One region of the Butyricicoccus sp. AF35-5AC genome, then DNA from elsewhere that is predicted to be linked to it. Evidence: predicted binding sites of a transcription regulator. Region 1 holds the regulator's gene; the other holds the start of a gene.
The links. The regulator Rex, encoded in region 1, represses fermentation and respiration genes when NADH is low (regulators of the CRP and FNR family bind a similar motif). The targets are predictions, from matches to a motif close to ATTGTTAANNNNTTAACAAT.
Positions count from the first base shown of each region.

Region 1 (5,742 bases):
TGCAGTCCGGTGCGGTGCGCGGCTATGTCGGCGCGCTGACCGGCATTATCACGGATATCCAGAAGGAGCTGGGCGGCAAGGCGAGAGTCGTCGCTACCGGCGGCATGGGCCGCATGATGGCGGAATACTGCGACCTCATTGACGATGTGGACCCGAACCTGACGCTCGAGGGTCTGCGTCTCATCTACGAGAACAACCGCGAGGCGTTTGAAAACCGCAAGCTGGATATGACCAGCAGCGTCATCGAAGTGACCGAGGAAGGTACATGGCAGGAGAACAAGTGAGTTGAGCTGCCGCGGAACCGCTTTTTCAGCAAACACAAGTAACTTTCTGCCGAAAACAGTAATTCTGCTGAAAAAACGCAGAAAAAGGCTTGAACTTTTTCAAATCACTGCGGTGAAAAGTGCTTTGCAAAACCGATAGAATGTTGTAAAATAGAAGTGGTTTCGTGTATGCGAACACCACTTCTATTTTTGTTTTTGGGCACGGTGTGGGTTACACCGTGGAGAAGGCTGTGGAAGCCGCAACCACCCATTCTGACGAGAATGGGGCGCGAAAGCGAAAGCCTTTCGCGTCGGGACATAAAGGAGCGAAGGAAACACACATGGGTATGACAATCGCGCAGAAGATTTTGAAAGCGCACTTGGTAGACGGCGAAATGGCACTGGGTCAGGAGATCGGTCTCAAGATCGACCAGACGCTGACGCAGGATGCCACCGGCACGATGGCTTATCTCCAGTTTGAGGCGATGGGCGTCGATCAGGTCAAGACCGAGCGCTCGGTCGCTTACATTGACCACAATACCCTGCAGTCCGGCTTCGAGAATGCGGACGACCACAAATATATCGGTTCTGTCGCTAAGAAGCACGGTATCTACTATTCGAAGGCAGGCAACGGCATCTGCCATCAGGTGCATCTGGAGCGCTTCGGCGCACCGGGCAAGACCCTGATCGGCTCGGACAGCCATACGCCGACCGGCGGCGGCATCGGCATGCTGGCGTTCGGTGCCGGCGGCCTGGACGTTGCAGTCGCAATGGGCGGCGGCGCGTACTACATTCCGATGCCGAAGATGGTCCGCGTCAACCTGACCGGCAAGCTGTCGCCGTGGGTATCTGCGAAGGACGTTATTCTGGACGTACTGCGCCAGATGACCGTCAAGGGCGGCGTCGGCAAGATCGTAGAGTACGCAGACGAGGGCGTAAAGACCCTGTCCGTACCGGAGCGTGCCACCATCACCAACATGGGCGCTGAGCTGGGCGCTACCACCTCGATCTTCCCGTCCGACGAGGCAACCAAGAAGTTCCTCGAAGCACAGGGCCGCGGCGACGTATGGGTACCGCTGTCCTCCGACCCGGACGCAGAGTATGACGAGGAGTACACCGTAGACCTGTCCGCACTCGAGCCGCTGGCAGCTATGCCGCATATGCCGGATAACGTCAAGAAGGTATCCGAGATCGGCGAGATCAAGGTAAACCAGTGCTGCATCGGTTCGTGCACCAACTCCTCCTATTACGACATGATGAAGGTCGCTTCCATCCTCAAGGGCAAGACCGTAAGCCCGGAGGTTTCGCTGACCATCAGCCCCGGTTCCAAGCAGGTATTCAATATGCTGGCGCAGAACGGCGCTCTGGCGGATATCATTTCGGCTGGTGCGCGTATCCTTGAATGCGCCTGCGGTCCCTGCATCGGCATGGGCCAGTCGCCGGAGTCCGGCGGCGTATCGCTGCGTACCTTCAACCGCAACTTTGAGGGCCGTTCCGGCACCCAGGATGCACAGATCTTCCTCGTATCTCCGGAGGTTGCAGCAGCGTCTGCACTGACCGGTGTGCTGACCGATCCGCGCACCCTCGGTGAGATGCCGGAGATCGAAATGCCCGAGCATTTCACCATCAATGACAACATGATCGTAAAGCCGGCCGAGAATCCGGCTGAGGTTGAGGTCGTTCGCGGCCCGAACATCAAGCCGTTCCCGCTGGGCAAGGCACTCGAGGCATCCTACACCGGCAAGGTCGTTCTCAAGACTGAGGACAACATCACCACCGACCACATCCTGCCGGCCGGCGCAAAACTGCTGCCGTACCGCTCGAACGTGCCGTACTACTCCAACTACTGCTTTATCAACGTCGATCCGGAGTTCCCGTCCCGCTGCAAGGAGCAGGGCGGCGGCGTAATTGTCGGCGGCGCAAACTACGGTCAGGGCTCGTCCCGTGAGCATGCAGCGCTCGTTCCGCTGTATCTGGGCGTAAAGGCCGTACTGTGCAAGTCCTTCGCACGAATTCACAAGGCAAATCTGGTCAACTCCGGTATCATCCCGCTGACCTTTGCCGATCCGGCGGATTACGATGCGATCAATCTGCTGGATGAAATCTCTCTGCCGAACGTGCTCGAGGAAGTGAAGAACGGCGAGCAGGTCACCGTTGTTTGCGGCGGCAAGACCTTCAAGGCCGACTGTGAGGTTTCCGAGCGCCAGCGTCACGCACTGCTTGCAGGCGGCACGCTGCTGTACGCACGTCAGCAGAGCAAGTAAGTCAAGACGTTATGCCGACCGGAGAGCCAAGCGGGTTCTCTGGTCGGACTTGACAGCCATATTTTCTTTTGTTAAAATAATATCAATGGTGTAGGAGGACAAAACCATGTCTATCGACCAGTCTGTTCTGGATAAATTTGAGGCAGTTGTAGAGAGCCAGCGCAAGCGTATCATGGATATGAAGGCGCAGGACGATTTTATTGATTACTCCAAGCTGGACAAGCTGATCATCGGCGTGTGCGGCGGCGACGGCATCGGCCCGATGATCACCGGCATGGCCCAGCACGCGCTGGAGGTTCTGCTGGCGGACAAGGTAAAGGCCGGTAAGGTAGAGTTCCGCGTGATCGACGGTCTGACCATCGAGCGCCGTGCCGAGCTCGGCTGCGCTATCCCGCCCGACGTTATGGAAGAGCTGAAGAAGTGCCACGTTATCCTGAAGGGTCCCACCACGACTCCGCGCAAGGGTGATCCGTGGCCGAACGTAGAGTCCGCGAACGTTGCAATGCGTAAGGGTCTCGACCTGTTTGCCAATGTGCGCCCGGTAAAGGTACCTGAGCTGGGTATCGACTGGACGTTCTACCGTGAGAACACCGAGGGCGGCTACGCTGTCGGTTCGCAGGGTGTGCAGATCGACGACGATCTGTTCATCGACTTTACCGTAGCTACCTCGCAGGGCTGCGAGCGTATCGCTCGTCTGGCCTTCGACTATGCACGCAAGACCGGCAAGAACCGCGTTTCCTGCGTCACCAAGGCGAATATCATCAAGACCACCGACGGCAAGTTCCTCGATACCTGCCAGAAGGTAGCCAAGGAGTATCCGGAAGTACAGTTTGATGACTGGTACATCGACATCATGACCGCAAAGCTGCTCGATGACAAGCGCCGCCGCGACTTTAAGGTCGTTGTTCTGCCGAACCTGTACGGCGACATCATCACCGACGAGGCCGCTGAGATCCAGGGCGGTGTCGGCACGGCAGGCTCTGCCAATATCGGCAAGCGCTATGCGATGTTCGAGGCAATTCATGGCTCTGCGCCGCGTATGGTACAGGAAGGCCGTGCAAAGTACGCGGATCCGTCCTCCGTACTGCGTGCAGCCGTTATGCTGCTTGAGCACATCGGTGAAATCGAACTGGCAAAGAAGCTCGACCGAGCACTTGATATCTGCATGGTAGAGGAGCACAAGGTTGTTGTTACCGGTCGTGATACCGGTGCAACCGCACAGGAATTTACCGATTATGTGCTGGATACCATCGCTAAGCTGTAATTTACACGAGAAATAGAATTTGAGAGAGGGAGAGGGTCTGTGGAACACAAGCAAGAGGTTTCCAAAGCGGTAATTCAGCGATTGCCTCGCTATTATCGGAATATTTGTGAGCTGAAGGCTGAAGGGGAGCAGCGTATCTCCTCCAAAGCACTGGCAGAGCGCATGGGACTGACCGCTTCGCAGATTCGTCAGGACTTTAACTGCTTCGGCGGCTTTGGTCAGCAGGGCTACGGCTATAATATCGACAAACTGCAGGAGGAGCTGGGTGCGATCATGGGTCTGCGGACCGGCCGCACGGCGATTCTGCTGGGTGCCGGTAACCTCGGTCGTGCACTGCTTAATAACTTTAACTTTTCTGCCAGCGGCTTTGAGCTGCTGTGTGCGTTTGACGCAAATCCGCAGCTCATTGGTCAGCGCTTTGGCGGCCATGAGGTACGCAGCGCGGATACGCTTGCGGAGTTTATTGAGCGCAACAAGCCGGATGTGGCGGTGCTCACCATTCCGCGCGGAGATGCCCCGCGTATCGCACACGGTCTGGTAGAGCGCGGTATCCGCGGTCTGTGGAATTTCACCGGCGAGGACCTTCATTTGGAGGGACTGGGCGTTCCGGTCGAAAACGTGCATCTGTCGGACAGCCTGATGACACTGTGCCATCTGGTCGGCGCAGCAGACGGGGAAAGAGAGCAGAACCTGTAAAACGAAAGGGAGTATCTTTTGATACTCCCTTTTTTGTGCGAAAAAAGCCGCTATCCAATGGATGAGCGGCTTTGGTATTACATTTTGTCCAGATAATACGGTGTTGTCTGGTACACATAGTAGTTGACCCAGTTGGTGTAAAACAGGTTGGCATGTGCCTTCCAGGTCACCAGTACGTCCTCGTTGGGATCATCGTTGCGGAAGTAATGGCGCGGCACCTCCGGGTTCATGCCTTTAGCCAGATCACGCTCATACTCCTTTTTGAGCGTGTCGGCGTCGTACTCGCCGTGACCCAGCACAAAGATCTGACGGCCATTCATTGCCTCTACGATGTGCACACCGGCTTCGTGCGACTCCGCGAGAATGGTCAGACGATCGTTTTTGCGGATGTCGGCGGCACGCACCTCGGTGTGGCGCGAGTGCGGTGCGCAGAAGATATCATCAAAGCCGCGCAGCAGCGGCTCCTTCGGCAGCAGAACATGGTGCTTGAAAATACCGGACATTTTCTCGGGCAGCATGTACTTCGGAATACCGTAGTGATAATACAGACCGGCCTGCGCCCCCCAGCAGATGTGCAGCGTGGAATGAACGTGCGTTTTAGTCCAGTCCATGATCTCGGTCAGTTCCTTCCAGTATTCGACTTCCTCAAACGGCATGGTCTCTACCGGCGCACCGGTGATGATAAAACCGTCATATTTCTGGTCGCGGATATCGTCGAACGTCTTGTAGAAGGTGAGAAGATGATCCTCCGGCGTATTTTTGGAATGGTACGTTTCGGTCTGGATCAGATCGACCTCGATCTGGATCGGCGTGTTGGATAAACAGCGCAGGATCTGGGTCTCGGTAATGATTTTCAATGGCATCAGGTTGAGTAAACCGATGCGAAGAGGACGAATGTCCTGTGTCGCGGCACGGTGTTCGGTCATAACGAAAATGTTTTCGCTCTCCAATACGGCGCGTGCCGGCAGACTGTCGGCTATCTTGATAGGCAAGCCGACACCTCCTTTTTCTCTTCACAAATCTTTATATAATATATTCAGTATAGCAGATTTACGGCGGTATCTCAAGGGTTTGCATAAAATGCAGAAAAATGAAAAATAGTTATTGACAAAACAGGGGGAACGATGGTATCCTAAATAAGCTGTTTTCAAACAGCGGTTCAGCGTACCAAAAAGAACTTGAAAAAAGTTCTTGACAAACGGCGAAAAGTTTGGTATTCTGAATAAGCTGTTTCGACAGCGGTCAAAATAGAATC
Region 1 covers NZ_QUDX01000009.1:98,931-104,672, forward strand. The annotation lists gene DWZ82_RS11655 (type III pantothenate kinase) at 1-284, shown strand, start outside; gene DWZ82_RS11660 (aconitate hydratase) at 605-2,527, shown strand; gene DWZ82_RS11665 (isocitrate/isopropylmalate family dehydrogenase) at 2,634-3,791, shown strand; gene DWZ82_RS11670 (redox-sensing transcriptional repressor Rex) at 3,831-4,487, shown strand; gene metA (homoserine O-acetyltransferase MetA) at 4,565-5,479, opposite strand.

Region 2 (5,742 bases), on a different contig from region 1:
AGATCAGCCATGCCTTCCCAGGTCAGCGGGCCGATAGCGCCCGTGGTGGGCAGACCGAGCAGCGACTGGATGACTGACACCGAGGACTCGGTCGCGTCTCCGAAAATGCCGTCTACCGTGACAGCGGGCACTTCGGCGTAGCCGCGGGCGATGATGTTGATGAGCTGCTGCGCCTGCCGCACGGCTTCGCCGCGCATCCCCTTGACGAGAAAGGTTTCCGGCAGGCCGATAAATTCTTCGAGCCACTCCTGCTCAGGCTGGGCGAGCAGCACGGATTGGTAGGTGGAAAGCAGGGAATACCACGTCTCTCGATCCACCACACCGGTGATGGGCAGGCCGACAAGCCGCTGATACGCAGCCACGGCTTCGCGGGTCTGCGGACCGAAAATACCGTCGATTTGTCCCGCCTGCCAGCGCGGCAGAGCGTCATAAAACTCGCCGACGATGGCAAGCAAATACTGCAAAAGCTGTACGCCCGGGCCGCTCATGCCCTCGGTCAGCCGTTCGGGATACTGGCGGGAGATCTCACTGAGGGTCAGTCCCTCGCTGTTGAGCTCGCTCAGGCGCTTGACATTATTATAAATGAACGCGATGCGGTACCATGTTGCCGGGCCGACAAGACCGTCCTCGGTGAGGTTGAACTGCCGCTGGAACGCCCGCACGGCGCGTTCGGTGTCCGCGCTGAACACGCCGTCTGTGGGATAGATTTTCGGAATGTTCGGGAAATTGGTTGAAATGCGGTTAAGGCGCGTTTGAATCGTGCGGACATCCTCGGAAAAATCGCCAAGCCGCAGCGTTACACCGGGAAATGACCCGCCGAGATTGGGCGAGAGCGGTGCACCGGTGACGAAATTGATGTCGCTGCCGTAAAACGACTGCAAGATCTGCTCGGCGGAAAGTCCCTGCTCGGCCAGCGGCACGGTTCCCCACTGGCTAAGCCCGCCCGGACAGGTGACGGTCGTGCCGTTGCAGTATTGCGTGAACAGCGGCTCGATGGAATCGCCGCGGGTGAGGTAAGTGCCGATCATATCGTCTACGATGGTGGAAATATTCTCGAAAATATCCCGTCCGGGCACAAAGGACTGGTCATACCGCGTGGAATTGGTGATGTCAAAATCGTAGCCTTGCGCGCGGTACCATTCGGTGAATACACGGTTGAGCACATAGGACATTTGTGCGTACACGTTGGCGCGGATGGCCTGCTCGGGCCAGGTCGGATAAATCTCGGACGAGGCAACATTTTTGATGTAATCGGCAAACGGTACGGTGATATTCTGCGCATTCGAGGACGGCGCACCGAGGTGCACCGTGATGGTTTCCGGTATGGAAACATAGGGTTCGGGCAAAGCAATCCCTCCTTTTACGGATTCTCCGGCAACTCGGGATCGAGTGCCTGCGGCGCACCGGTGGCGGTCAGGTCGGTCTGCGCGAAGCTCTGGTTTTCCGCGAGCGGTGTAAGCGCCACGGGCAGCATGGTCGGCACGCCGGAGAACATGGCGATGTGCAGCGCGGTCAGCGGCGTGTAGCCCTCGGCGGAGATTTCGACCGTGTAGACCGCAAACGGCGGACCGCTGCCCGGACTCAGCGAGTTGCTACGCGGCGGCGTTGTCAGTATCATGGACGGCGTCATGCCGCCGGAGTCGGTCGTGACCGAGTAAAGCAGCGTGCGCATGCCGGTATCATCCGGCGCGGTGGAGACCGAAACGATGGCGTTTTCAAGCGGCAGTGCGCCTAACGCGGTCGTGACGAGTACACGCAGTTCGGCGGTGCCGTCGGTCAGTTCAGCCATAAAAAAACCTCCTTGTCAGCAGGTGGAAAAACAGATATACTAAAGGTAACAGCCGCAAAGGCGGCAAAATCTCGAAAGGCGGGGACAGTATGCAGGATTACAAAACAATGATCTCCATGTGTGCAGAGCAGGAGGAGAAGTTTCAGTTTGAGCATTTTTCGCGCGAGGATGCGCTGAAAATCGGCCTCAAGCTGCATGAAAACGCAAAGGAGCAGCCGGTTGCGGTTGAGATTACGGTGAACGGTCTGGTCGTGTTCCGCTGCTTCGGTGAGGGCGCAAAGCCGGACAGCGAACTGTGGCTCGCGCGCAAGCGCAACGCGGTTGACCTGATGGAAACGTCCTCGCTGCGGTTTTTCGCAGAGCTGGAGGACGCAGGTGAGACCTTCGCGGACCGCAAGCTCGACCCGAACGAGTACGCCGCAGGCGGCGGTTTCCCGATCCGGCTGCGCGGTACCGGCGTGATCGGTTCCATCTGCGTTTCCGGTTATCCGGATCATGTGGATGATCATCAGCTTATCATTAACACACTGGCGGAGTATTTCGCATAATTGAGCATTTTAAATGGAGAATGGAAGATGAACGTATCATTTTTCATTCTCCATTATTTTTATACTATTTTGACATGATAATGCCGGAACCATCGGTCAAGCTGGATGATATACGCGAAAATCTGCGGGGTGCGCATCAGCTGTCCGAACCACGGTTCGGCGAGGCTTTCCGGTCGCTGCATGAGTTTTTGTACGGCATTCCGGTCGAACAGGGAAGCGGCGACCGAGGTGTTATCCTCGAAAATACGGCGGACATAGTCCGCGCACAAGCGGGTATAAACCGGATGAAAGGTTTTCGGATACGGACTTTTCTTGCGGTAAACGATCTCTTTGGGCAGTTCATCGGCAAAGGCGCGGCGCACGATGCCCTTTTCGCGTCCCTCGAGCGACTTGAAGTCCCACGGCATGTTATAGGCATATTCGACAATGCGGTGGTCGCAGAAGGGCACGCGAACCTCAAGACCGGAGTACATGCTCATGCGGTCCTTGCGGTCGAGCAGGGTCGCCATGAACCAGTCAAGATTGAGCACGAACATTTCACGCATCCGGGCTGCTTTTTTGTCATCGGACGGCAGCCTGGGTGCGCGGGCGCAGGTGTCGCGGTAGTGCTGGTGCACAAATTCCTCGCCGTTTCTAACGGCATCCGGTGTGAGCAGACCCAGCCGCAGACCGACCGACCGTGACCACGGAAACGTATCTTCAAACAGAATTTCCTCACGGTGGTACCACGGATAGCCGCCGAATAACTCGTCGGCGCACTCGCCGGACAGGCAAACGGTGGTTCCGCCGCGCTTGACGGCCGCACAGAACAGCAGCAGGGAGGAGTCCACATCCGCCATGCCGGGCAGCGCACGTGCATCCGTCGCGGGCAGCAGGGCCGCGCACAGTGCCTCCGGCTCGAGCACAACGCGATGATGGTGCGTACTGAGAAAATCCACCATTTGGTCAATATACGAATCGTCACTATTAGGTTGAAATATACTCTTTGTAAAATATTTATCGTTGTCCCGATAATCCACCGACCAGGTATGCAGCGTTTCGCCGCGGGCCGCGTAATCTTTCGCCGCCAGCATGGACAGGATGGACGAATCCAGTCCGCCGGACAGGAAACACGCCAGCGGCACATCGCTGACCAGCTGACGGCGGGCGGCATCGCAGATGAGCGTGTGCGTGCGCTCGACGGTAGTCGGCAGGTCGTCCTCATGCTCGTGCGCCTCGAGTTTCCAGTAGGTGTGATCGGTGAAGGCTTCCGGCGTAAGAACCGCAAAATGCCCGGGCATAAGTGAGGAAATCTGCCGAAAAACACCGGATTCCGGCGGGCGAGCCGGACCGAGCAGCAGCAGCGTGCGCAGACCATCCTCGTCGAGCGCAGGCTCGATCTCCGGATGGCACAGCACGGTGTCAATGGTCGAACCGAAGGTCAGACCGTTGCGAATGGGAGCGAAAAACAGCGGTTTCACGCCCAGTCGGTCGCGGCAGAGCGTCAGTCGGCGTTCGCGTTTCTCCCAGATGGCAAAGGCGAAAATGCCGTTCAGCCGCGCAAATGCGTCGGTTTTCCACTCGAGATAGGCGTGCAGCAGCACTTCAGTGTCCGAATGTCCGACAAACTCGTGACCGCGTGACATAAGTTCTGTACGCAATTCCGGCGTGTTATATAACTCTCCGTTATATATAAGGATAGTATTTCTGTCGGGAGAACACATTGGCTGCTTGCCGCCCTCCGGATCAATGACGATCAGCCGCCGATGGATAAGCGCTGTGTCCTCGTCAAAATACGTGCCTTCGGCATCCGGCCCGCGCGGCGTAAGCGTTCGCTTCATTCCGTGAAGGATCGGTCCGCCGCGGCGTGCGTCGCGTTCATAATCGACAAAACCGCCGATACCACACATAGGCGATTCCTCCTCTGATTGATGGTTTCCTTCTGTTATATGTATTAAATGTGAAAAATATGAAGTGAAATCGTAATTTTTCTAAAAAATATAAGCGGCGACAGAACAGGATGAGGATTGCGTGCAATGTGCGTTCGTTCCTGCCGACATTTGGCAGAAACGCACAAAAAATGGAGTGCGGATTTTATCAGTAAAAAGAATGTTAAATCCTTGACAAATGGTTTCCGAACGATATAATAGAGATAGACATGCTCCAAACAAGGACCTCGCTGGGCGCGGCGCTGCGGCCAATGACCGTGTGCGCTGTGTTTTTGTGCGTGTCCGCTATTATTTATTTTTGGGAGGTTTATGGCATGGATTTTAGGCTTACAAAAGAAGAAGCACTGTTCCAGAAGATGTGCCGCGAGTTCGCTCTGAATGAAGTAGAGCCGATCGCAGCTGAGATCGATGCGGAAGAGCGCTATCCGGAGGAAACCGTTCAGAAGCTGATGAAGTACGGCCTGATGGGCATTCAGTTCCCGAAGGAAGTCGGCGGCTCCGGCGGTAACTATATCTGCTATTCTATCGCTATCGAAGAGATGAGCCGCGTATGCGGTACCACCGGCGGCATTATGTCCGCTCACGGCACCCTGGGTGCTTGGCCGATTTACGCTTTCGGTACCCCGGAGCAGAAGGAAAAGTGGCTGCGTCCGCTGATCGAGCCGAAGGAAGGCGCCAAGATCGGTGCATTCGGCCTGACCGAGCCGAACGCAGGTACCGACTCCGCTGCACAGCAGACCATTGCTGTTAAGCAGGAGGACGGCTCCTACATCATGAACGGCTCCAAGGTGTTCATCACCGGCGGCGGCCGTGCAGATACCTACGTTGTATTTGCTATGACCGACAAGACCAAGGGCAACAAGGGCATTTCTGCGTTCATCGTTGACAAGGACGACCCGGGCTTCTCCATCGGCAAGATCGAGCACAAGATGGGCATCCGTGGTTCTCAGACCGCTGAGCTGATCTTCGAGGACGTTCATCTGCCGGCAGACCGTCTGCTGGGCAAGGAGAACGGCGGCTTCAAGATCGCTATGATGACTCTGGACGGCGGCCGTATCGGTATCGCTTCTCAGGCTCTGGGCATCGCACAGGGCGCTCTGGATAAGGCTATCCAGTACATGAAGGAGCGCGTACAGTTCGGCAAGACCCTTGACAAGTTCCAGGGCCTGCAGTGGATGGTAGCTGACATGGCAACTCAGATCGACGCTGCTCGTCTGCTGGTTCGCCGTGCTGCATTCAACCACGATGTTGGTCTGCCGTTCACCAAGGAAGCTGCTATGGCTAAGCTGTACGCTTCTGAGGTTGCAATGGACGTTACCACCAAGTGCGTACAGATTTACGGCGGCTACGGTTACATCCGTGAGTACCCGATGGAGCGCATGATGCGTGACGCTAAGATCACCGAGATCTACGAGGGCACTTCTCAGGTTCAGAGAATGGTCATCGCTGGTCAGGTTCTGCGCTAAGAAAAGGAGGA
Region 2 covers NZ_QUDX01000021.1:9,981-15,722, forward strand. The annotation lists gene DWZ82_RS14285 (peptidoglycan-binding protein) at 1-1,346, opposite strand, end outside; gene DWZ82_RS14290 (carboxypeptidase regulatory-like domain-containing protein) at 1,361-1,789, opposite strand; gene DWZ82_RS14295 (heme-degrading domain-containing protein) at 1,879-2,337, shown strand; gene asnB (asparagine synthase (glutamine-hydrolyzing)) at 2,397-4,226, opposite strand; gene DWZ82_RS14305 (acyl-CoA dehydrogenase) at 4,580-5,731, shown strand.
Region 2: the regulator Rex is predicted to act here: its motif matches at 4,425-4,444, upstream of DWZ82_RS14305 (acyl-CoA dehydrogenase).